3 regions of the Blastococcus sp. SYSU DS0973 genome follow, and region 2 is predicted to be linked to each of the others. Evidence: predicted binding sites of a transcription regulator. Region 2 holds the regulator's gene; each other region holds the start of a gene.
What was found. The regulator LexA, encoded in region 2, represses DNA repair genes until DNA is damaged. The targets are predictions, from matches to a motif close to TCGAACANNTGTTCGA.
Positions count from the first base shown of each region.

Region 1: the regulator LexA is predicted to act here: its motif matches at 5,642-5,657, upstream of ACI791_RS12840 (DUF222 domain-containing protein).
Region 3: the regulator LexA is predicted to act here: its motif matches at 3,369-3,384, upstream of dinB (DNA polymerase IV).

Region 1 is NZ_JBJHAN010000007.1:30,959-38,465, reverse strand. It holds gene ACI791_RS12865 (ATP-binding protein) at 1-1,081, opposite strand, end outside; gene ACI791_RS12860 (hypothetical protein) at 1,113-1,448, opposite strand; gene ACI791_RS12855 (M20/M25/M40 family metallo-hydrolase) at 1,513-3,864, opposite strand; gene ACI791_RS12850 (SDR family NAD(P)-dependent oxidoreductase) at 3,988-4,752, shown strand; gene hisH (imidazole glycerol phosphate synthase subunit HisH) at 4,762-5,400, opposite strand; gene ACI791_RS12840 (DUF222 domain-containing protein) at 5,672-6,901, shown strand; gene ACI791_RS12835 (hypothetical protein) at 6,887-7,099, opposite strand; gene ACI791_RS12830 (hypothetical protein) at 7,096-7,272, opposite strand; gene hisB (imidazoleglycerol-phosphate dehydratase HisB) at 7,276-7,507, opposite strand, start outside.
Region 2 is NZ_JBJHAN010000005.1:232,392-239,898, reverse strand. It holds gene dapF (diaminopimelate epimerase) at 1-36, shown strand, start outside; gene ACI791_RS11300 (hypothetical protein) at 41-244, opposite strand; gene hflX (GTPase HflX) at 386-1,849, shown strand; gene ACI791_RS11290 (phosphatase PAP2 family protein) at 1,900-2,619, shown strand; gene ACI791_RS11285 (hypothetical protein) at 2,594-3,631, shown strand; gene lexA (transcriptional repressor LexA) at 3,635-4,396, opposite strand; gene ACI791_RS11275 (LysM peptidoglycan-binding domain-containing protein) at 4,842-5,117, shown strand; gene nrdR (transcriptional regulator NrdR) at 5,863-6,417, shown strand; gene ACI791_RS11265 (vitamin B12-dependent ribonucleotide reductase) at 6,564-7,507, shown strand, end outside.
Region 3 is NZ_JBJHAN010000001.1:21,980-29,486, forward strand. It holds gene ACI791_RS00090 (transglutaminase family protein) at 1-1,555, shown strand, start outside; gene ACI791_RS00095 (DUF3040 domain-containing protein) at 1,560-1,964, opposite strand; gene dinB (DNA polymerase IV) at 2,129-3,340, opposite strand; gene ACI791_RS00105 (permease) at 3,448-4,149, opposite strand; gene ACI791_RS00110 (BatC protein) at 4,400-4,672, shown strand; gene ACI791_RS00115 (cupin domain-containing protein) at 4,738-5,991, shown strand; gene ACI791_RS00120 (sucrase ferredoxin) at 5,996-6,988, shown strand; gene ACI791_RS00125 (alkaline phosphatase family protein) at 7,000-7,507, opposite strand, start outside.

The DNA.
Region 1 (7,507 bases), on a different contig from region 2:
CGCGGTCCCCCAGCTGCCGGACCTTCCCGAACACCTCCGCGGTGAGCTCGGCGACGTCGACCGCCTGCGCGCGCACGAACTGCGACTGCTCGGCACGGGCCAGCAGGAGCAGCTCGGAGACCATGCGGTTCATCCGCTCCAGCTCGTCGTCCACGAGGGCCACGGTCTGCCGGACGTCGCCGGGGTCGGACGGATCGAGGACGTCGAGGTGCCCCCGCACGATCGTGATCGGCGTCCGCAGCTCGTGACCGGCGTCGTCGAGGAACCGGCGCTGGGCGGCCACGCCTGTCTCCACCCGGTCGAGCATCGCGTTGACGGCCACGGCGAGGTCTCCGAGCTCGTCCGCGGGGCGGTCCTCGACGGGGATCCGACCGGAGAGGTCGGTCTCGGTGATGCCCTGAGCGGTGGCGGCGACCGCCCGCACCGGCGCGAGCACGCGGCCGGCCACGACCCACGCGCCCGCGGCGGCCAGGAGCACCGTGACCGCGCCGACGCCGAGCATGAGCTGGGCGGTGTCGTCGGCGGCCTGGCGTTCCTGGTCGGCGAAGTAGGCGACGACCGCTACCCCGTGCGCCGGATCGCCCTCCAGCGCCACCGGGACGGCGAGGTAGCGCACCTCACCGGCGCCGCTGTCGTACCGCCCCGCCGTGGTCTCGGTCACCGATCCGACGAGCTCGGTGAAGGCCGCGTCCTCGCTGAGCAGGACCGGGGCCTCGATGCGGCTCTGGAAGCGGTACTCGCCGTCGACGTAGCCGAGGAACTTCTCGTTGGGCCGGGCGAGGTTGTAGGTGATCGCGGTCTGCAGGACGTCGGCCACCGAGGCGAACGGCGCACCGGTCTCCGGGTCGATGCCGGACGCCACGATCTGGGAGAACTCCGTGACCTCTGCCTCCAGCGCCACGTCCATCCGCTGGTCGGTGGCACGGACCAGCAGCCGCCAGGTCACCAGCGTGACCAGGGCGAGGGCGAGCAGGACCAGCAGCAGGACCCAGCCGATGATCCGGGTCCGGGCGGCCCGGGGCGCCAGCCGACGCCGGGCGTCCTGCCGCCACCCGGGCGAGGTCGGTTCCTCGGTCGTCACGGTCGGGTGGTCACGGTCGGGTCGTCACCGTTCAGTCGTCGCCGTCGTCGTCCGGGCCGTCGTCGTCCCCGTCGTCATCATCGTCGTCGGAGATCGGGGGCGGCGGCACGACGTCCGGGCGCGGCTGAGCGGGCGGGGGTGCGGGCGCGGGCGCGGCGGGCGGCGGTCCGTCCGGCGCGGGATCGGGTCCGACCGAGGGGGACGCGCCCGGATCGCCCGGCACCACGGGCGCGGGCACGTCGATCGGCGACGGCACCGGCCGGGCGCCGCCGCCGCCGGTGGCATCGAGCACCGCCCACGCCGCCCCGGCCGCCACCAGGACGGCCAGGACACCGGCGAGGACGACGGGGAGGGAGCGGCGCGGCACGGGGGTGAGCCTTCCTCCTGGCGGTGACGAGGTGGTGAGAGCCCGATGAGAGGTCTCTCATGCGTCACGGGCGGCGCGCGCGGCCCAGGTCGGACACGGCGGTGACCAGCACCAGGTCCGAGCCGTGCGCGCCGGCGACGTCCACCCCCTCGGGTCGGGGCTCGAACCCCGGCAGCCCGGTGAGCCCGTCGCTGCCGTCGGTGGCACGCAACCGCACCGGGCCGTCGCCGGTCACGGTGACGCTCACCAGCAGCCCGTCGGCCGGGGGCGCGTGGAAGGTGACCCGCAGGCGGTCGCTCCCCAGCGCCGCGTCGGGAACCGCCCGGCCGGAGATCCGGGCACGGGTCACCAGGCCGTCGTCGACGGTCAGGTCGAGGTCCACCAACCGGACGGAGCCGCGCCGCGGCGTCACCCGCACCGTGAGTTCCCGCCGCTCGCCGCGCACCTCGTCGGAGACGACGGCGACCTCGGGCGCCGGTAGGTCGGCGGGCTCGGCCGCCCCGGTGAGCACCGGCCGCCCGGCGAGGTAGGGGAGGTCGGCACCCAGGTCACCGGGTCCGTCCACGAAGCGGTCGGTGTACTCCGCCGGCGACGTCTCGGTGCTCACCCAGCGGGCCCGGCCGGCATCGGTGTCCAGCACGTAGGCCAGCCGGGTCGGCACCGGGTGGTCGGCGTCGAACCGGTCGACGGCGAGCCCGGTAGCCACGCACGCCCCGGCCGCCACCAGCGCGGTGACCGGCACCGCCGCCGACGCGATCGGGCGCCACTCCTGACCGGGATCGGGGAACAGCAGTTCCCAGGCCGGGAGCAGGACGACGGCGGCCAGCGCCACCACCAGCGACGGCGCGGCCGCCGCTGACATGCCCAGCGCGGGGAGGAACAGCGCGGCGGTGGGCACCAGCACGAGCACCGCGACCGCACCGGGAACGAGCGCGGCGCCGACGCCCACCACCCGGCCGGGCGCCAGGACGGCGACCGTGCCGGCGAGCCCACCGGCCAGCGCCGGCCACGCCGCCAGGTACGACCCGCCGGGCGCGGCCGCGGCGAGCACCGCCGCCAGGACGGCGACCCAGACCAGCGCCCCGGCGGCCAGCGCCGCCGGGCCCACCCGGCGGCGCAGCAGCGCGTGCCAGAGCAGCACGACGGCCAGCACGACGGCGACGGCGGCCAGCCGGAACCAGCCCGGCCGCCAGGGGTCCAGCATCGAGGCGTACTCCGGCCGCACCGCGACCAGCGCCCGCCAGAGGCCCTGGGCCGCCAGCGGCGCGAGCACGAGGGGCAGCAGGGGGAGGCCTGTCGCCGCCGCCGTCCGCCGCAGCGGGGTTCCGCCGCGCCGTTGCAGCGCCCACACGAACCCCGCGGCGGCGACCAGCGCCGCGCCGGCCAGCGGCCACACCAGCCGGCCGGGGTACCGCACGAGCAGGCCCGGCAGCGGGAAGTGCGTCGCGTCGTCGTCGGCCGGCCGGGCCAGGGCACCCAGATCACGGTTCCCCAGCTCCCGGGTCAGCGCCAGCGCGTTGTCACCGAGGGCCTGCAGGCTGCCGCGGTCGAGCCGCTCCGGGGTGTCCTGCGGGGAGTGGTAGGCCGCGGCGCCGTCGACGAACGCAGTGTTCATGCCGGTGAAGTCGCCGTCCTCGAGCAGCACGCTGAAGTCGGTGTCGTTGGGCAGCGCGCGGTAGACCTCCACGGCGAAGCTGCTGGCCACCGGGTGCACCGCGGCGTCGGCGAAGACCTCGGCCAGCCCCGCGTTGCCCGGCGACGTCTCGAACATGATCGGCGGTCCGGTCGTTCCGCGGGCCTCGAGGTTGAGCACCACTCCCCCGCCGGCCAGCGGGTGGGAGGCGGTGAACGCCTCGGCGCCGCACAGGCAGGCCTCCTCGGCGTCGGTGAGCACGACGACGACGTCGTTCCGCAGCGCCGGCCCCTCCGTGAGCGCCCGCACCGACTCCAGCACCGCCGCGACCCCGGCCGCGTCGTCCGCGGCACCGGGACCGGCCGCCACCGAGTCGTGGTGGGCCACCAGGTGGAGCCGGCCGGTGGAATCGGTGCCGGGCAGTACCGCGACGACGTTGCGCACGCGGGCCATGCGTGCCTCGCCCACACCGCCGCTGCGCGCCCCGACGGCGTTCTGCACCCGGGTGTCGAGGCCGAGCCCGGTCAACGTGGTCACCAGGCGGTCGACGACCCGGTCGTTCTCCGCGCTGCCGGCGACGTGGACGCCGGCGGCGATCTCCGCCACGTGGGCGAAGGCGCGGGCGGCGCTGAACTCCGTCGCGGGAGCGTCGGCCGGCTGCGGCTCCGGCGGCCGCAGCCCGGTGACCGACCAGGCGGCGAGGGCCAGCAGCAGCGCGAGGACGGCGAGGCCGGCGAGCCGGCCGGGTCGCCGGGCGGGGCGGGACGTCGGTCTCGCGGGCACGCCGGCCTCCTGAGCAGCACCGGGACGGGACGCCGGAACCCTAGGCGGCTCGTGCGGCCCGGTCAGGCAGGCGCGACCCGGGAGCGGCGGGCGCCGGTGCACACCGGCTGGTTGACTGCCCGCGTGGCCGACTCCAGCGACTCCCGCGCCGTTCTCGTCACCGGTGCCTCGCGGGGCATCGGACGGGCGATCGCCCACGCCTTCGCCGAGCGCGGCGACCGGGTGGCGGTGCACTACGGCAGCTCCCGGGAGGCGGCCGAGCGGGTTGCCGCGGAGCTGCCCGGTCAAGGCCACGTGGTGGTGCGGGCCGACGTCGCCGACGCCGAGGCCGTCGGGGCGGTGGTCGACGAGGCAGCGGCCGCACTCGGTGGGCTGCAGGTGCTGGTGAACAACGCCGGGGTCTACACGGCGCACCCGCCGCTGGAGACGTCCTGGGCCGACTGGCAGGCGGTCGTGTCGCGCACCCTGCAGGTGAACCTGGTCGGCGCCATGCACGCCACCTTCCGGGCCGTGCCGCACCTGGTCGCGGCCGGCGGCGGCGCGGTGGTCAACGTGACCAGCCGCGGCGCCTTCCGCGGCGAGCCGAACACCCCCGCCTACGGCGCCGCGAAAGCCGGGCTCAACGCCTTCGGGCAGTCGATGGCCCAGGCGCTGGCGCCGCACGGGATCACGGTGGGCAGCGTCGCACCGGGCTTCGTGCAGACGGAGATGGCGCGGGAGATCCTCGACGGCCCGAGCGGGGATGCCGTCCGGGCGCAGTCGCCCTACGGCCGGGTCGCCCGCCCCGAGGAAGTGGCCTCGGCGGTGCTGTGGCTGGCGTCGCCGGACGCGCGCTTCTCGACCGGCACGATCATCGACGTCAACGGGGCCAGCTACCTGCGCAGCTGAGCGGGCCGCTCAGTCGAGCGTGCCGAGCCAGTTGGTCAACAGCTGTGCCCCGGCATCGCCGCTCTTCTCCGGGTGGAACTGCGTCGCCGACAGCGGGCCGTTCTCCACACCGGCGACGAACCGGTCGCCGTGCTCGGCCCAGGTGACCTTCGGGGGCGTGAGCCGCGAGGGCCCGCCGTCCTGGCCGAGCGGGAAGTTCCGGACCCCGTAGGAATGCACGAAGTAGAAGCGCTCGTCCTCGAGGCCGTCGAACAGGACGCTCTCCCGGGGCGCCTGCACGGTGTTCCAGCCCATGTGCGGGAGCACGGGCGCCTCCAGCGGCTCGACGACCCCCGGCCACTCGCCGCAGCCCTCGGCGTCCACGCCGTGCTCGACGCCGCGCTCGAAGAGGATCTGCATGCCCACGCAGATGCCGAGCACCGGGCGGCTCCCGGCCAGGCGGCGGCCGATGATCCGGCGGCCCTGGACGGCGTCCAGCCCGGTCATGCACGCGGCGAACGCACCCACGCCGGGAACGACGAGCCCGTCGGCGTCCAGCGCGGTCCGGAGGTCGGCGGTCACCGTCACGTCGGCCCCGACCCGTTGGAGCGCGCGCTCGGCCGACCGCAGGTTGCCCGAGCCGTAGTCGAGGACCGCCACCTTCTTCACGCCTGCCACGCTACCGACCAGCACAGGAGCGGCCGGAAGTGTTCCCGTCGACCGCCTGCGGGGCCCGTTCACGGCAGGCTCTCGGCGCCGGCCGTCACTCCGGCCGACCGAGGCCCGGAGCCGGCCGCCCCGAGGGCCGCCGGACACCGGAAGCGGGTCCCGTCAAGGACGTCCGGCGGTCTGTGGACGAGCTTGTGACCTGCGGGTTCGCCCTGCGTCGGTCACTGGCCGGCGATATCATCCGTACATGCGTTCGACAGGTGGGTCCGATGTGCGTAGTCGCCTCGAGGCTGCGCTGGACGACCTGGCGGCCGAGGACCTCTCCGGCTGGTTCGGCCCGCAGCTGTTGGACCGGCTCACCGGTCTGCTGACCGCGCAGAACCGGCTCGCGGCGCAGGTCGCCCGCACGGTGCGGGAGTGCGAGGTCTCCCAGGCCCCGGAGCGGGACGGATTGAAGACGATGACGTCCTGGCTGCGCGGGCACGCCAAGCTGTCCCCGGCGGCGGCGTCGAAGGTGGTGCGCAGCGGCCGGGCGCTGGCCGAGCTGCCGGCGGTCACGGAGGCCTTCCGCCGGGGCGAGGTGACCGCCGAGCAGGTTGCGGTCATCACTCCCGTCGTCGACCCCGGGAACGTGGCGGCCGCCGACGCCCAGCAGGTCGAACTGGCCGGGGTGGATGCGGCGCTGGCCGAGGTCGCCGCCGGCTCCGCTTTCGTGCAGCTGCGCCAGGTGGTGGAGCACTACCTGGCCCGGCTCGATCCCGACGGCCCGGAGCCCGATCCGACCGAAGACCGGTCGCTGGTGGTGGTCCGGCACGCCGACGGCAGCGTCACCGGCCGGTTCGACCTGGACGCCGTGGGCGGGGAGAAGGTGCTCACCGCGGTCGAATCCATCATGCAGGCGTCCCGCCCGGCCGGGGACACCCGCACCCGCGCCCAGCAGTCCGCCGACGCCCTGGTCCAGCTCGCCGACAACGCCCTCGCCTCCGGGTCCCTGCCGACCCTGCGCACGGTGAAGCCGCACGTCGTCGTCCGAGTCGACCTCGCCGACCTCGTCGACCCCACCACCGGCCCGGGTGCGGCGCAGACCGGGTTCGGGGCGATGATCTCCGCCGCCCGGGCCCGCTGGCTGGCCTGCGACGGCAACGTCTCCCGGATCGTCATCGGCCCGGACGGGGAGATCCTCGACTACGGCAGGGGGAAGCGGGTCGCCCCGCCGGCGCTGCGCCGGGCCGTGGAGTACCGCGACCGCGGATGCGTGTTCACCGGCTGTGACGCCCCGGCCTCCTGGTGCGACGTCCACCACCTGATCCACTGGATCGACGACGGCCCCACCTCGCTGGAGAACGCAGCGTTGCTGTGCGAACGGCACCACACGAAAGTGCACCACGGGTTCGCCGTCGTTCGAGATGCGCGGGGCCGATGGCACACCTACCGGCCCGACGGCACCGAGATCCTCGTCTTCCCCCTCACCGGAGAACCCGCACGCTCACGCACCGGCTGAGGCACCGACACGAACGACGACCCCGCGCGGGGACCTGCGCGGGGCCCGGCCCGCCGGGAGCTTGCGACCGGTGGGGGCGGGGGCCTTCTCCAGCCACCGGTCGGCCATGCCCAGGGCGAGCACGCGATCGAGCACCGCCCGCAGCGTGGGGTCGACGATGACCAGCTCGAGGAAGCGCTCCTCGTCCCCGCCGCTCACACCAGCCGGAGGATGCCCGACGCGGTCGCCAGCAGCGCGGCCAGCAGCAGGATGACGGCGAAGACGACCTGCGGCCCGGTGCGCCCGGCGGTCTCCGAGTCGGCCCGCCAGATGCTCCAGGCGCCGCCCAGCAGAAACCCACCGAGCACGACGAGGACCAGGCCGAAGTCCACCGGCTACAGGGCGCCCTTCGTGGAGGGCACGTCGGTGACCCGCGGGTCCAGCGCCACCGCGGTCCGCAGCGCTCGCGCCAGGGCCTTGAACTGCCCCTCGACGATGTGGTGGGCATCCCGGCCGGCGTAGAGCACCCGGACGTGCAGGCTGATCCGGGCGTTGAACGCGAAGGACTCCAGGACGTGCTTGGTCAGGCTGGTCGGGTAGTCCGGCCCGATCATCGGGGTCATGTTC
Region 2 (7,507 bases):
GCCGGCGCGCTGTGCCCGGAGTGGCTCCGGGCCTGACCCGTCAGCGGCGGTCGTCGTCGGGTGGCGCGGGGACCATCGCATCGTCGTCGGTGGCCGGAAGGGTGGGTGGCTCGCCCCGGCCGCTGTCCTGGTCCGCCCCCGCACCCATCGGGTTGCGCGGAGGGCCGCCGATGCCCTTGGGGTCCCGGCCCGGGTCGTCCAGCTCGCTGTTCGAACCCAGTCGGCTCGATCCGCTCTCGCTCATCGGTTCCTCCTCCGTGCGTCACGTCCGTCGCGCAGGCCCTACCCCTGCCGTCGGTCGGGATGCATCAGGGGCGGCGATGCGTTGTACCGGGCGATGACAACTCAGGTGCTTTCCACGCAGGACCGTGCCACGCTGGACACGATGACGACCGCCCCCGATGCCCTGCCCGTCGACGAGCAGACCGACCGGACCACCCGCCCCGCGCCCGCCGGGCGTCGGGACGAGGCCGACGACACCACCGGCTCCTACGCGCTGGAGGCGCGCGGTGCGCTGCGCCGTGTCGCGGGGCTCTCCACCGAGCTCGCCGACGTCACCGAGGTCGAGTACCGGCAGCTGCGACTCGAGCGCGTCGTGCTCGTCGGGGTCTGGACCGAGGGCACGCAGGCCGACGCCGACCGCTCGCTGGCAGAACTGGCCGCCCTGGCGGAGACGGCGGGCTCCGAGGTGCTCGAGGCGGTCAGCCAGCGGCGCGACAAGCCCGACGCCGCCACCTACGTCGGCTCGGGCAAGGCCAACGAGATCCGCGACATCGTCGCCGCGACCGGCGCCGACACCGTGATCTGCGACGGTGAGCTCACCCCCGGCCAGCTCAACCAGCTGGAGAAGGTCCTCAAGGTCAAGGTCGTCGACCGGACGGCGCTGATCCTCGACATCTTCGCCCAGCACGCCACCAGCCGGGAGGGCAAGGCCCAGGTCGAGCTGGCGCAGATGCAGTACATGCTGCCGCGGCTGCGCGGCTGGGGTGAGTCGCTCTCCCGTCAGGCCGGTGGTCGCGTCGCCGGCGGTGGCGGCATCGGTACCCGTGGTCCCGGCGAGACGAAGATCGAGACCGACCGGCGGCGCATCCGCGCCCGGGTGAGCAAGCTGCGCCGCGAGATCGCCGGCATGGCCACCGCGCGGGCCACCCAGCGGTCCAGCCGCGGCCGCAACGCCGTCCCGAGCGTGGCCATCGCCGGGTACACCAACGCCGGCAAGTCGAGCCTGCTCAACCAGCTCACCGGCGCCGGCGTGCTCGTCGAGAACGCGCTGTTCGCGACCCTGGACCCGACGGTCCGCCGTGCGCAGTCGCCGGACGGCCGGGAGTACACGCTCACCGACACCGTCGGTTTCGTGCGCCACCTGCCGCACCAGCTGGTGGACGCCTTCCGCTCCACCCTGGAGGAGGTGGCCGCGGCCGACCTGCTGCTGCACGTGGTCGACGGCTCCGACCCCGACCCGCTCGGCCAGATCGACGCCGTCCACGTCGTGTTGAACGAGATCGACGCGTCGGCGGTCCCGGAGGTCATCGTCGTCAACAAGGTCGACGCGATGAGCGAGGAGGACATCCTCGCCCTCCGCCAGGCCCTGCCGGGCGCCGTCTGGGTCTCCGCCCGGACCGGGGCCGGCATGGACACCCTGCGCCGGCTCGTCGCCGAGCGTCTGCCGCACCCGGACGTCGACGTCGACGTGCTGGTGCCCTACGAGCGGGGTGACCTGGTGGCCCGCGTGCACCGGGACGGCGAGGTCCTCAGCGAGCAGCACGAGGGCGGCGGCACCCGGCTCACCGCCCGGGTGGACGGAGCGCTCGCGGCCGCACTCGAGGAGTTCGGGGCTCCGGTCGCCTGACCTCCGGCCGCATCGATCACGATCCGGTCACGGCCCGGTACGGTTGCGGCGTGGCGAGGGGCGCGGTGCGGGAGACCGGTATTCCCGGTTCCGCGCCCGTCGTCTCGGCCGGTCGGCCGCCGTGGTGGCTGGTCGGCGTAGCGGTCCTCGTCCCGGTCCTCGTGACCGCCGACCTGCTCACCCACGGCTCGCTGGAGCGGCTGGACCTGCTGGTCTCGGAGGTCGTCAGTGACTGGGGACTGCGGGGCACCGCGGGCTACCCCGTGGTCTGGCTGGTCACCCAGCTCGGCGGGCGGGTCACCATCCTCGCGGTGCTCGCCGGTCTGCTCGGCTACCTCTTCTGGCGGCGGCGGGCGTGGTTGCCGATCGCCCGGGTCGCGCTCGCCCTCGCTGTGCTCACCGCCGGCGTCTACGCCATCAAGCACGGCATCGGTCGTACCGCCCCGGCCTTTCCGGGGTCGTACTACTTCCACCCCGACGGCGCTTCCTTCCCCTCCGGGCACGTGGCCAACGCCGTGCTCATGTGGGGCGTCGCCCGGTGGCAGGCGGTCGAGTACGGACTGCCGCCGGCGGTGCAGCGCACGTTCTGGTGGCTGAGCGTGGCCGGACCGGTCGCCACCGGTGTGGCGATGGTGTCGCTGGACTTCCACTGGGTCACCGACGCCGTCGTGGGAGCGGCTGTGGGCATCGTGCTGCTGGGCGTGGTTCATGCACTGGACGCGCTCGTGCTGTCACGCTTCGTCCGTGCCCGAGCAGCCCGGACCGGATAGCGGCGCCGTCAGGCGGCTCGTCCTGGCGACCGCGCTGATCGGCGTCCTGCTCGGTGTCCCCGGGATCGCCGAGGCCGGGGGCGCGTCACCCACGGTGCGGTGCTCGATCACCGATCCGCGCCTCGCCGAGGTCTCGGGACTCGTCGCCGTGGGCGAGCAGGTGCTCGCGCTCAACGACGGCGGCGACCAGGTCGCCGTCTACGGGCTCGACGGCGCGTGCGCGGTGATCGACGTCCGGTCCGCCCCCGTGGACCCGTACGACCCCGAGGATCTGGCGGTCGGACCGGACGGCGGCGTCTGGATCGCTGACACCGGGGACAACAGCCTCCACCGCGCGACCGTCGCGCTGCACGTCCTCCGCCCCGACGGCAGCACCGTGCTGCACCGGCTGACCTATCCCGACGGCGCGCACGACGCCGAAGCGCTGCTGGTGGCCCCGGACGGAACCCCGTACGTGGTGACCAAGGAGGTCCTGGGCTCCAGCGGTGTGTACCGGCCGGCCGGTGACCTCGCCGACGGCGGAACGGCGCCCATGGAACGGGTCGCCACCGTGAACGTGACGCTGACCGGCACCCCCGGCGGGCCGGTCGGCCGGGCCGGCCAGCTGATGATCACCGGTGGGGCGGTCGCGTCGGACGGCAGCGCCGTCGCGCTGCGCACCTACACCGACGCCTACGTGTGGCCGCTGACCGCCTCCGACGTCCCGGGCGCGCTGGCCGGCGAGCCGGTGCGGGTGGCCCTGCCGGAGTCACCGCAGGGCGAGGCGGTCAGCTTCACCGCCGACTCGCGCGCGCTGGTGGTCGCCAGCGAGGGGCTGCCCAGCGCGGTCACCGTGGTACCCCTCCCGGCCGGCGCACCGCCCGCGGCGACGGCGGCACCGGTCGCGGACCCGCTGCCGGGCTTCGAGGAGCTGGTGCGCTCGGACCGCTCACCGATCGCGGCCGCGTTGATCGCTGCCGCCGTCGCCACCCTCGTGGTCTGGCTGGGCAGCCGCCTGCGTCGTCGTCCCTGACGGTCAGACCCTGCGCAGGACCGACACGACCCGGCCGAGGATGGTGGCCTCGTCGCCAGGGATGGGCTCGTAGGCGGGGTTGTGCGGCAGCAGCCACACGTGACCGTCGCGGCGCTTGTACGTCTTGACCGTTGCTTCGCCGTCGATCATGGCGGCCACGATCTCCCCGTTCTCGGCCGTCGGCTGCTGGCGGACGACGACCCAGTCGCCGTCGCAGATGGCCGCCTCGACCATCGAGTCACCGGCCACCTTGAGCATGAACACCGTTCCCTCGCCGACGAGTTCGCGGGGGAGCGGGAAGACGTCCTCCACCGCCTGCTCGGCGAGCACGGGACCACCGGCGGCGATCCGCCCGACCAGGGGTACGTACGTCGGGGCCGAGGCCTGCTCGCCGTCGCCGACCACGGGCGGCTCGACGGCGGCGGTGCGGCCTGCGTCGCCGGGCAGCCGGACGTCGAGGGCGCGCGGCCGGTTGGGGTCGCGGCGCAGCCAGCCCTTCTTCTGGAGGACCGACAGCTGGTGCGCGACCGAGGAGGCCGACGACAGCCCGACCGCCTCGCCGATCTCGCGCACCGAGGGCGGATAGCCGCGACGGTCGATCGAGTCGCGGATGACCTCCAGCACCCGGCGCTGCCGCTGGGTGAGTCCGTCACCGTCGGCCGTCCGGTCCGGAAAGGTGCGCACCGACGCCGAGGCGTCGGCCGTCTCCGGGGCGGCGCTCCGGCTCCCGCGTCGGCCGCCGGACGTCCCGCTCGAGTTCGTCACGTGTCCTCCTCGCCGGCTGCCCGCGCAGCTGATCAGCCTGGTCGTCGTAGCGACCGTAGCGCCGATCGCCGGTCAGTTCAAACACGTGTTCGAAAGTTGCCCGTGTCGCGTCGCTTCTGTCGGACCGATGCGGTAGACATCGGACAGGCGTTCGAATCGAACACACGTTCGGGCCGGGGGGATCCGGCCAGGTGAGGGGCGGGAAGCCATGGCCGGCAGTGCGGCAGCGACGGTGCGCGGAGAGACGCCCGGCGCGGTGCGGGAGCGGTTCGAGCGGCGGCCGGAGCGGCACCTGCGCGTGCTGCCGCCGGTCCCGCGCGCCTACGCGGTCGCACCGGCGGCCGGAGGTGGGGCCGCGGGCCGGTCGGCGCGCGGCGCCCGTCCCGCCGTAGCCCTGGGGCATGCCGCAGGGCGGCCGGGGAAACCGGCGCTGCCACCTCTCCGGTTGACCGCTCGCGGTCGCCGGCTCGTGGCCGCCCTCGCGCTGCTGCTGGTCCTCTGTGTGGTCGCGCTCGGGACCGCGGTGCTCGGTGGGGACGGTGCCGGCCTGGAGCTGATGGGGACGACGAGGGTCATCGTCGAGCCGGGGGACACGCTGTGGTCGATCGCGAGCGCAGCGGCGGGTGGGCGGGACGTGCGGGAGGTCGTCGACGGCATCCAGCTGTTGAACGGCCTCGACGGCTCGGCGATCCTGCCGGGGCAGGTCCTGCGGCTGCCCTGAGTCAGCTCCCCCGGGCCCGGTGGACTCCGCCGGCCGCGGCAAGAGGTGCCCAGCCCGGCCCGACGAGCTCGTCGACCGTGCGTGTTGAAGCGTCGGCCGTCTGTGTTGGCCATCACCCTCGCCGCCTGTCGCAGTCCAGCGTCATGGAGAACCGCGCCGCGGTGTCCGCCCCGCCGACCCCAGGCCGTCGAGGTCCACCAGGTCGGTGCCTGGTGTGCAGGGGCTGCCGGGCTGTCGGGCTGTCGGGCTGTCGATTCGGGCACCTGCCAGGTGTGCGTGCGGGTCGTCGTGGGTGGCGCCGAGGCGACGGCGTGGAGCGAGCTGTCGACCGTGCGGCTGCCCGAGCCGCCTGTCGCCGCACCCGCTGCGGCCGTCGTCGCGGCATCTCGCGCGACGCAGCGCGTGGCCGTGGCGCGGGCGGGGTCTGCAGTTCGCGGCGGGCGCTCCGCCGGTGCCGACGCCACCGCGAGCCTTCCGCTGGTCCGAGACGCCGGGCATGTCCTGTGACTGCTGGGGTCCGGTGTTCCGCGTGCGCACGGCAGTGCCGGGGCGGAACACGCCGAGGAAACGATCACTTGCACATCTTGTGAGGCCCGCCCTAGGGTTCCCCTACATCTAGTAGTTACAGGGCTGTAAGCCCGTCCACAGGCTGGTCCTCAGGTTCTCCCCGGCGCATCCACCGGATGTCCCCAAGAGGGTCCACAACCGGCCGGTGGGGGGCGTAGGAAGAAGGAGGTGAACCACCGTGCGATGCCCGTTCTGCCACAACGCCGACAGCCGGGTGATCGACTCGCGCGAGGCCGATGAGGGCGCCACCACCCGGCGTCGCCGGTCCTGCCCCGCGTGCGGGCGGAGGTTCACCACCGTCGAAGAGGCGGTGCTCGCCGTCGTCAAGCGCAACGGCGTGAGCGAGCCCTTCAACCGCAGCAAGGTGGTCGCGGGCGTCCGGCGGGCCTGCCAGGGCCGTCCGGTCGACGAGGACCAGCTCAAGCTGCTCGCCCAGCAGGTGGAGGACGCCATCCGCGCCAGCGGCGCGGCGGAGGTGCCCAGCCACGAGGTCGGGCTGGCGATCCTGCGGCCGCTGCGCGAGCTCGACGAGGTCGCCTACCTGCGCTTCGCCAGCGTGTACCGGGCCTTCACCTCGCTCGAGGACTTCGAGAAGGAAATCACCGAGCTGCGTGCCCGGCACCTGGCGGCGGGTACCCCGCCGCTGCCGGGCATGCAGGGGGACCCGCCGGTCCGCCGGCGGGGTGGGGGCCGGGGGCAGCCGGTCGCCTCCGGCAGCCCTGCCGGCACCTGAGAAACCCGTCAGTGCCACCCGATAGACAGCAGTTCGAGCAGTTACCGATCGCGGCTCTTCCCCAGCCCCCGATCCGCCACCGCGCAGCACCACCGCGCAGCCCCGCGAAGCACCACGCGACACACGACCAGGGAGAGCTCCACACCATGACCGATACCGACGACCGCGTGGCCGGTCCCCGCACCCGCCGCGGCGCCAAGGCGCCCAGCCGGGGCAAGGGCCTCAAGATCAAGCGCGTTTTCACCACCGCCGGTGTGCACCCGTACGACGAGGTGACCTGGGAGCGCCGCGACGTCGTCATGACCAACTGGCGGGACGGCTCGATCAACTTCGAGCAGCGCGGTGTCGAGTTCCCGGCCGAGTGGAGCATCAACGCCACGAACATCGTCACCACGAAGTACTTCCGCGGCGCGGTCGGCACCTCCCAGCGGGAGGTCAGCCTGCGCCAGCTGATCGACCGCGTGGTGCTCACCTACACCGAGGCCGGCCGCGAGCACGGCTACTTCGCCACCGAGGGCGACGCCGAGATCTTCGAGCACGAGCTGACCTGGATGCTGCTGCACCAGTACTTCAGCTTCAACTCGCCCGTCTGGTTCAACGTCGGCACGAGCGCCCCGCAGCAGGTCAGCGCCTGCTTCATCCTCGCCGTCGACGACGAGATGGACTCGATCCTGAACTGGTACCGCGAGGAGGGCCTGATCTTCAAGGGCGGCTCCGGTGCCGGCCTGAACCTCTCCCGCATCCGCTCCTCCAAGGAGCTGCTCTCCTCCGGCGGCACCGCCTCGGGCCCGGTCAGCTTCATGCGCGGTGCCGACGCCTCGGCCGGGACGATCAAGTCCGGTGGCGCCACCCGGCGCGCGGCCAAGATGGTCGTCCTCGACATCGACCACCCCGACATCGAGGAGTTCATCGAGACCAAGGCGCGCGAGGAGGACAAGATCCGCGCGCTGCGCGACGCCGGGTACGACATGGATCTCGGCGGCAAGGACATCACCAGCGTCCAGTACCAGAACGCCAACAACTCCGTCCGCGTCTCCGACGAGTTCATGCGCGCGGTGGAGGAGGGCGACGAGTTCGGGCTGCGCGCCCG
Region 3 (7,507 bases), on a different contig from region 2:
GGCGGCGGAGCTCCGGGGTCAGCTGACCCTGCCCGAGCCGATCGATCTGCTCCGCGTGGAGGCCTCCGTCGAGGACCCGGGCTATCTGCGGGCCGTGGCCCTCGACGAGTACGACCCGGCCGGCGGTTGGTCGCTGAGCAACCTCGACGGCGAGATCTCCGTGGCCGACGACCAGGAGCTCGCTCCTCTGCCGGACCGGCAGCCGGTCCGGCCGGTGACCGCCTCGGTCGAGGTGCTGGAGCACGACGACCGGTTCCTGCCCGTCCCCTCCGTGCCGCAGGCGGTGCGCGTGGACGACGACGCCGAGGCGTGGCGGTTCGACGCATCGACCGGAACGGTGTTCGGCCGCGACGCGACCAGCGCGGGGCTCTCCTACCGGGTGAGCGCCACCGAGCCCCGGCCGACGGCGGAGATGCTGTCGGGCGCCGAGCCGCTGCCCCCGGGAGCGGTGCTGCAGGAGCGCTTCACCGCGCTCCCCGAGCTCGACCCCGCCATCGGGGAGCTGACCACCCTGCTGACCGACGGCGCGACCACGGGCTACGAGCGGGTGCGGCGCATCCAGGCCTACCTGAGCGACCGGTCCAACGGGTTCACCTACAGCCTCTCCACGGCCCCCGGGACCAGCGGCGACGACCTGGTGGACTTCCTCCGCCTCAAGCGCGGCTACTGCGAGCAGTACGCCGGTGCCATGGCCGTGCTGGTCCGCCAGGCGGGGATGCCCGCGCGGGTGGCGCTGGGCTACACCCCCGGCGACGCCCAGCGGGGCGGCACCCGGCTGATCACCAGCGACGACGCGCACGCCTGGGTGGAGGTCTTCTTCCAGGGCTACGGCTGGGTGCCGTTCGACCCGACCCCGCTGGGAGCCGCCCGGCAGGTGGCCCTTCCGTGGGCGCCGCGCGCCTCGGAGGAGGAGCGGGAGGACGCGGCCCCGGCCGCGCCTGCGGCGCCACCGGCCCCGGCGCCGGTGGCGCCCCGCGCGGACCGCGTTCCCGAGGGACTTCCGCAGGCCGGCGCCCGGCAGCAGGCCGGGACGTCGCTGCAGCCGCTGCTGCTCACCGCCGGGCTGGTGGCCGTCGGCGCGCTGCTGCTGGCGACGCCGGCCGGGGTGCGCGCCCTGCAGCGCCGGCGCCGGCTGGCCGGGGAGGGAGCCGACGGCCTCTGGGACGAGCTGACCGCCGGCGCCGTGGACCTGGGCGTGCACCTCCACCCGTCCTGGACCCCGCGCCGGGTGGCCGACGCGCTGGCGACTGCCGTGACCCGCGGGCCGGGTGGGCCGTCGGTGGCCGCGTCCGTGGCCGCGGTGCACGAGCTGGCCCGGGCGGAGGAGGCGGCCACCTACGGGCGGCCGGGGAACGGGCGGCCCGGCCCCGAGCTGCGGGCGGCGCTGCGGACGGCCCGCCGGGGGCTGGCCGGCGCCCGGCCCCTGCCGGTGCGGCTGCGGGCGCTGCTGTGGCCGGCCTCGCTGGTGGACGACGTCCGGGCCGCACTCCCGCAGCGGTGGCGGAACGCCACCGGCCGTCGTCCGGGGAGGACGACGGCCGGGCGGGCGGTGTGAGGGGCTACTGGTCGTAGCGGCGGCGGAAGCGCTCCTCCAGGCGGCTCTTCATCGGCTGCCGGCGGGTGCGGCCACCGCCACGGCCGGCGGCCGTCGAGCCGCGCGGTCCGGCGGGGGCGTCGGTGACCTCGACGGCGCCGGTGGCCGCGCGGTAGTGCAGCACGCCGAGGGCGGCACCCCCGAAGGCCACCAGGAATCCCAGCACGCCGAGCGGCACGGACTCGGCGACCGCTCCGCCGACCAGGACGGCGAGGCCGACCAGGACCAGCAGTGCGCCGAGCTGCAGCTTGCGGCGGGCCTTCAGACGGCGATCGCCGGTGCGGACCGAGGAAGCGAACTTGGGATCGTCATCGACGAGGGCGCGCTCGATCTGCTCCAGCAGACGCTGCTCGTGCTCGGAGAGCGGCACGTCGACCTCCAAATGGGCGGAGCCAGTTCCGTCGGAGGCTCCCGCCGACGGTGTCTCCGAGGATACGAGCCGATTGCAAGGCGCGAAAGGCGACGCCACCGCGACCCGCCGGGCGGGTCGGCCGATCACTCCTCCGGGTGGCCGCTCCGGCGCGAACCGCCTGGTCAGCGCCCGGCCGATCCGGGGGAGCCGGCACGGCGCAGCAGCGTCGCCGGGCGGACCGCACCGGCACCGAAGCGGCGGGCGGCGCGGTCGGCGGCCAGCTCGGCCTCCCGCCGGCCGTGCTCGCGTGCCCCGAGCTCCAGCTGACGGGGCGCCGACCCGGCCTCGACGAGCCGTTCGGCCCGCACACCGACGAGCCGGATCCGGGCCCGATCCAGCCCCAGGGCGTCGTAGAGAGCACGGGCGGTGTCGTAGAGCTCCTGCCCCACGTCGGTGGGCGCCCCGAGGGTGCGGCTGCGGGTGATCGTCGCGAAATCGGCGAAGCGCACCTTGATGCTCACCGTGCGGGCCAGGCTGCCGGTCGAGCGCAGCCGCCCCGCCGTCCGCTCCGCCAGGCGCAGGAGTTCCCGGTGGACGACCACGGGGTCGTCCACGTCGGTGGCGAAGGTCTCCTCCGCGCCGGTGGAGCGCTCGGGCTCGTCGGGCACGACCCGCCGGGGGTCGCGCCCCCAGGCCAGCTCGTGCAGGTGGGTGCCCGCCGCCGCGCCGAGGGCTCGCTGCAGGGTTTTCGCCGGGACGTGCGCCAGGTCACCGACCGTGCGCAGCCCCAGCCGCAGGAGCGTCTCCTCCGTCTTCGGCCCCACGCCCCAGAGCGCGCTCACCGGCAGCGGGTGCAGGAAACCCATGACCTCCGGGGGGCGGACGACCAGCATCCCGTCGGGCTTGGCCCGGGTGGAGGCCAGCTTCGCCACGAACTTGGTGCCGGCGACGCCGACCGAGCAGGTGATGCCCTGCTCGTCGACGACGCGGGCGCGGATGTACTCGCCGATCTCCGCGGCGTCGCCCAGCCGGCGGCCGGCGCCTGCGACGTCGAGGAAGGCCTCGTCCAGGCTCAGCGGCTCGACCAGCGGGGTGATCGACCGGAACAGTGCCATGACCGCCCGGGACACCTCGGAGTACAGCGCCATGTCCCCCGGCAGGACCGTCGCCGTCGGGCACAGCCGCAGCGCCCGTGCGGTGGGCATGGCCGCGTGCACGCCGTAGCGCCGGGCCTCGTAGGTGGCCGAGGTGACCACGCCCCGGTTGCCGGCCCCGCCGACGATGACCGGCGTGCCGGCCAGCTCCGGGTGCCGGCGCACCTCGACGCTGGCGAAGAACGCGTCCATGTCGACGTGCAGCACGGTGCAGCCGGCTGCACGCACGCTCTTCCCCACGCCCACCTCCCGCACCGACCCCCGTGGATCGAACAGACGTTCGATCCACGGGGATGCTAGCGGCCCGGGGCGGGGCCGGCCGAGCGGCCCGCCCCGGAGCGCTGCGATCAGCGGGCGGCGACCCGCTCGTCCTCGCGGTCGTGCTTGCCGGGCCACATCTTGGCGCCGAGCACGCCACCGAGCGCCGCCGCGGCGATCGACAGCCCCAGTCCGAGCACCGCCCAGCTGGCGGCGGAGCGAGCTGCATCGGCGGCCTGGCCCGCCTGGATGTCAGGGATGTCGGCCTGCTGGATGCCGGCCACGTCGGTGACCACGCCGGCGAGCGAGCCGAGGAGCGCGCCACCGCCGAACAGGGTGAGCAGCACGATCGTCACGACGGCCAGCGCCCACACGAGGATGCCGTGCAGGAGCCCCTCGCTGAACCCGCGCCACAGCGCGCTCGCCCCGGCGGTGAGACCACCGAGGAACAGCGCGATCAACCCGTTGATCCCGCTGATCAGGTCGGCGTCGTTCCCGGCCCCCGAGCCGACGTCCCACCAGCCCAGGGCCAGCGTGGCCAGCTGCAGGAGCAGGAAGGTGGGCACCGCGACGATCAACCCGGCCCACACCGGGCCCCACCGGACGCGGTCCCGCCGCGGCGGCGCCAGGGAGATCTGCGTGGGCCGCCCGAGGTGCTCGTCGTCGTGGTCGACCTGTGGGGCCGCCGCGACCCGCGTGGCGCCCTCCGTCGTCCCCACGGGCGTCGTGGCCTCCCCGCGGCGGACGTCCGCCCCGGTGCCGGAATCGATTCGTGCACGACCTTCGGTCATGACCCTCTCCTTCTCGTTCGTCGTGGCTGTCGTTCAGGACAGGGATGCCCGGGCTGCCGGGCCGACCACCCGGGGCGGCGAGCCGTAACGCGATCGAGATGTGCGCCGATCGTCCCGACGGCGGTCCCGCCGCGCCCCTCCGGCACGAACACCGAGGTCACGGCGCATGTGTGGAGCACGAGCACACGAGGTACAGCAGCCTCCGCAGGGTCGCCGTCCGGTGGCCCGGTCGATGGGATCGGAGGAGCCAGTGGCGCTCGACGACGAGGACATGACCAGCACGGAGGGCCCGGCCGACGGCGGTGCATCCGGCACCCCGGGTACGCACGACGGTGGCGCCGACGGCGGTGCCGACAGCGGTGCCGACGGCGGCGCGAACGGCGGTGCCGACGGCGGCGCGGACGGCGGTGCCGACGGCGGTGCCGACGGTGGCGCGGACGGCGGTGCCGACGGCGGTGCCGACGGTGGCGCGGACGGCGGTGCCGACGGTGGCGCGGACGGTGGCGCGGACGGTTCGGCCTGACCGAGAACTCGACCCCGCGGGGCCGGACGGAGCAGCTCCGCCCGGCCCTGCGGCGGTGCACGGACATGGCGCCCGAGCTCTTCGCCGAGCAGTACTGGGCGCGGCGCCCGCTGCTCACGCGGGCCGAGGACACCGGGAACTCCTTCACCGACCTGCTCGACCTCCCCGCCGTCGACGAGCTGCTCTCCCGGCGCGGCCTGCGCACGCCGTTCCTGCGGATCGCCAAGGACGGCGCCGTCGTCGACACGAAGCGGTTCACCACCTCCGGAGGGGCGGGCGCGGAGATCGCCGACCAGGTCTCCTCCGACGCGGTGCTGCGGCTGTTCGCCGACGGGAGCACCGTCGTCCTGCAGGGCCTGCACCGGTTGTGGCCGCCGCTGATCGAGTTCGCCGACCAGCTGGCCGCCGACCTCGGCCACCCCACGCAGGTGAACGCCTACGTGACCCCGCCCTCCTCGCAGGGCTTCAGCCCGCACTACGACGTCCACGACGTGTTCGTGCTGCAGGTCGCCGGTGAGAAGCACTGGACCATCCACGAGCCGGTGCTCCCCGACCCGCTGCGCACCCAGGTCTGGACCGACCGCGCCGACCAGGTCGCCGCGGCGGCCGGGCGCGAGCCGGTCATCGACGCGGTGCTGCGCCCCGGTGACGCCCTCTACCTGCCCCGCGGCTACCTGCACTCGGCGAAGGCGCTCGGCGAGATCAGCGCGCACCTGACCGTCGGCATCCACTCGGTGACCCGCTGGGCCGCCGCGGAGCAGGTGCTGGACCTGGTGCGCACGCTGGCGGCCGAGGACCGCACGCTGCGGGGATCACTGCCCCTGGGCATCGACCTCTCCGACCCCGACGTCCTCACCGACGACGTCGCGACCGTCGTCGAGGGTCTGCGTGCGTGGCTGGGCCGGGTCGAGCCGGCCGAGGTGGCCGACCGCCTCCGGGCCCGCACGTGGGCGCAGGTGCGGCCGGAGCCCGTGGCCCCCCTCGCGCAGGCCACCGCGGCGGCAGCCGTGACGGCGGAGACGGTGCTGCGGCTGCGCAGCCGGCTGCGCTGCACCCTGCGCGACGCCGACGACGGACGGGTGGCGCTGATCGCCGGGCGCCGCACGCACACCTTCCCCTCCGACGTGCGCCCGGCCCTCGCCGAGCTCCTGGCCGTAGGTGAACTCAAGGTCGGCGATCTGCCCGGGCTGGACCCGGCGGACCGCCTCACGCTCGCGCGCCGGCTGGTGACCGAGTCGATCGCCACCGTGCCCGACGCCGCGCTGCCGGCCACCGGGCACGCGGCCGCGCGCGAGGACGCGACCGGGTCCGGCCGGTGAGGCCGTGGCGGGAGTGACCGGAGCCGGCTCCGCCGGTGGCGACGAATTCTGCCGCAGCGGCGTCCCCGCCCGCCCCCTGGGCCGGCTCGACGGGAGCCGCTGCTCGGTGCAGGCGCTCGAGCGCGCCGACTCGGGCGTCGCGACGGCGTCCCCGGTGTCGCGCTGGCTGCTGATCGAGCAGCCGGGCCCGTGGGGGCGGCAGGCGCTGCTCCAGTCGCGGTTCGACGCCCGCGTAGCCCCGCTGCTGGCCGAGCGCGCGCAGCGGGAAGGGGTGCGGGTGCTGCTGGTCCGCCGCCCCGGTGACCGGCTGTCCGACTCCGGCCGTCGCTGGGCCTACGCCGACAGCCGGCTCGGCCGGGAAGGCCTCTGGTGGTCGGTGCGCTCGACCGACGCCGACCTGCTCACCGTGCCCTGGGACGGATCGGTCGGCGAGCCGGCGCAGGGGCGGACGTACCTGGTGTGCACCCACGGCGGGCACGACGCCTGCTGCGCACTGCGTGGCCGGCCCCTGGCCCGCGCGCTGCCCGCGCCCGGGCCGGCCGACGTCTGGGAGTGCAGCCACCTCGGCGGTGACCGCTTCGCCGCCAACGTGCTCGTGCTGCCGCACGGCTTCTACTACGGGCAGGTCCCCGGCGACGGCGGGCTGGTCGTCGCCGCGCACGACCGCGGCCAGGTCGCGCTGCCGTGGTTGCGCGGGCGGGCGGGGCTCACGGCACCGGTGCAGGCGGCCCAGCACTACGCCCGCGAGGAGCTCGGCCTCCTCGGCGTCGACGACCTCGCACCCCTCGGGGTCACCCCACGGAAGTCGGCCGATCCGGCGGCGGAGCGCTGGGAGGTGACCCTCGCCGGTCCGGTGGCATCGGTGGTCGTCACGGTGGAGAGCCGCCCGTCCCCGGAGGCGGTGCACCTCACCTGCCAGGCTCCGGCGCCCGGCCGGGTGCGGACGTGGCACCACCTGTCGCTCACGACCCGGCCGGCGGTCCCGGCCGACAGCTGACCGGACGGCGCTCAGCCGAGGGCGCGGCCCCGGGCGGCGAGGAGCGGGATCGCGAGCTCCGTCGCGGTGAGCGAGCCGTGGTAGGCGGCCAGCCGACTCGGGCCGGGTTCCAGGCGGGAGCTGACCAGCACCCAGCTCCCCCGCGCCAGCGCCACGACGTCGCCGATGCGGGCGGCGAGCGCATCGTCCACCGGGCCGAAGATGCCGCTGGCGACGGCCTCCTCGCGCCCCACGACCCAGGCGCGGTCGCCCAGGACGCCGCGCCAGCGATCCAGGACGTCGGCCTCGGCCCCGGGCTCGGTGTGCACGTAGCGGGCGCGCGGCTCGCCGGCGAGCAGCCGTACGCCGTCGGCGAGATCGGGCTCGTCGTCCAGGTCCAGGCGGGTGTGCGCGGAGACGTCGAGCATGCCGTGGTCGGCGGTGACCAACAGGGCGGCGTCGTCCGGCAGCCCGTCGACGAGCTGCTCGACGACGCGGTCGACCAGGGCGAGCTGGCCCCGCCAGCTGGGTGAGTCGACA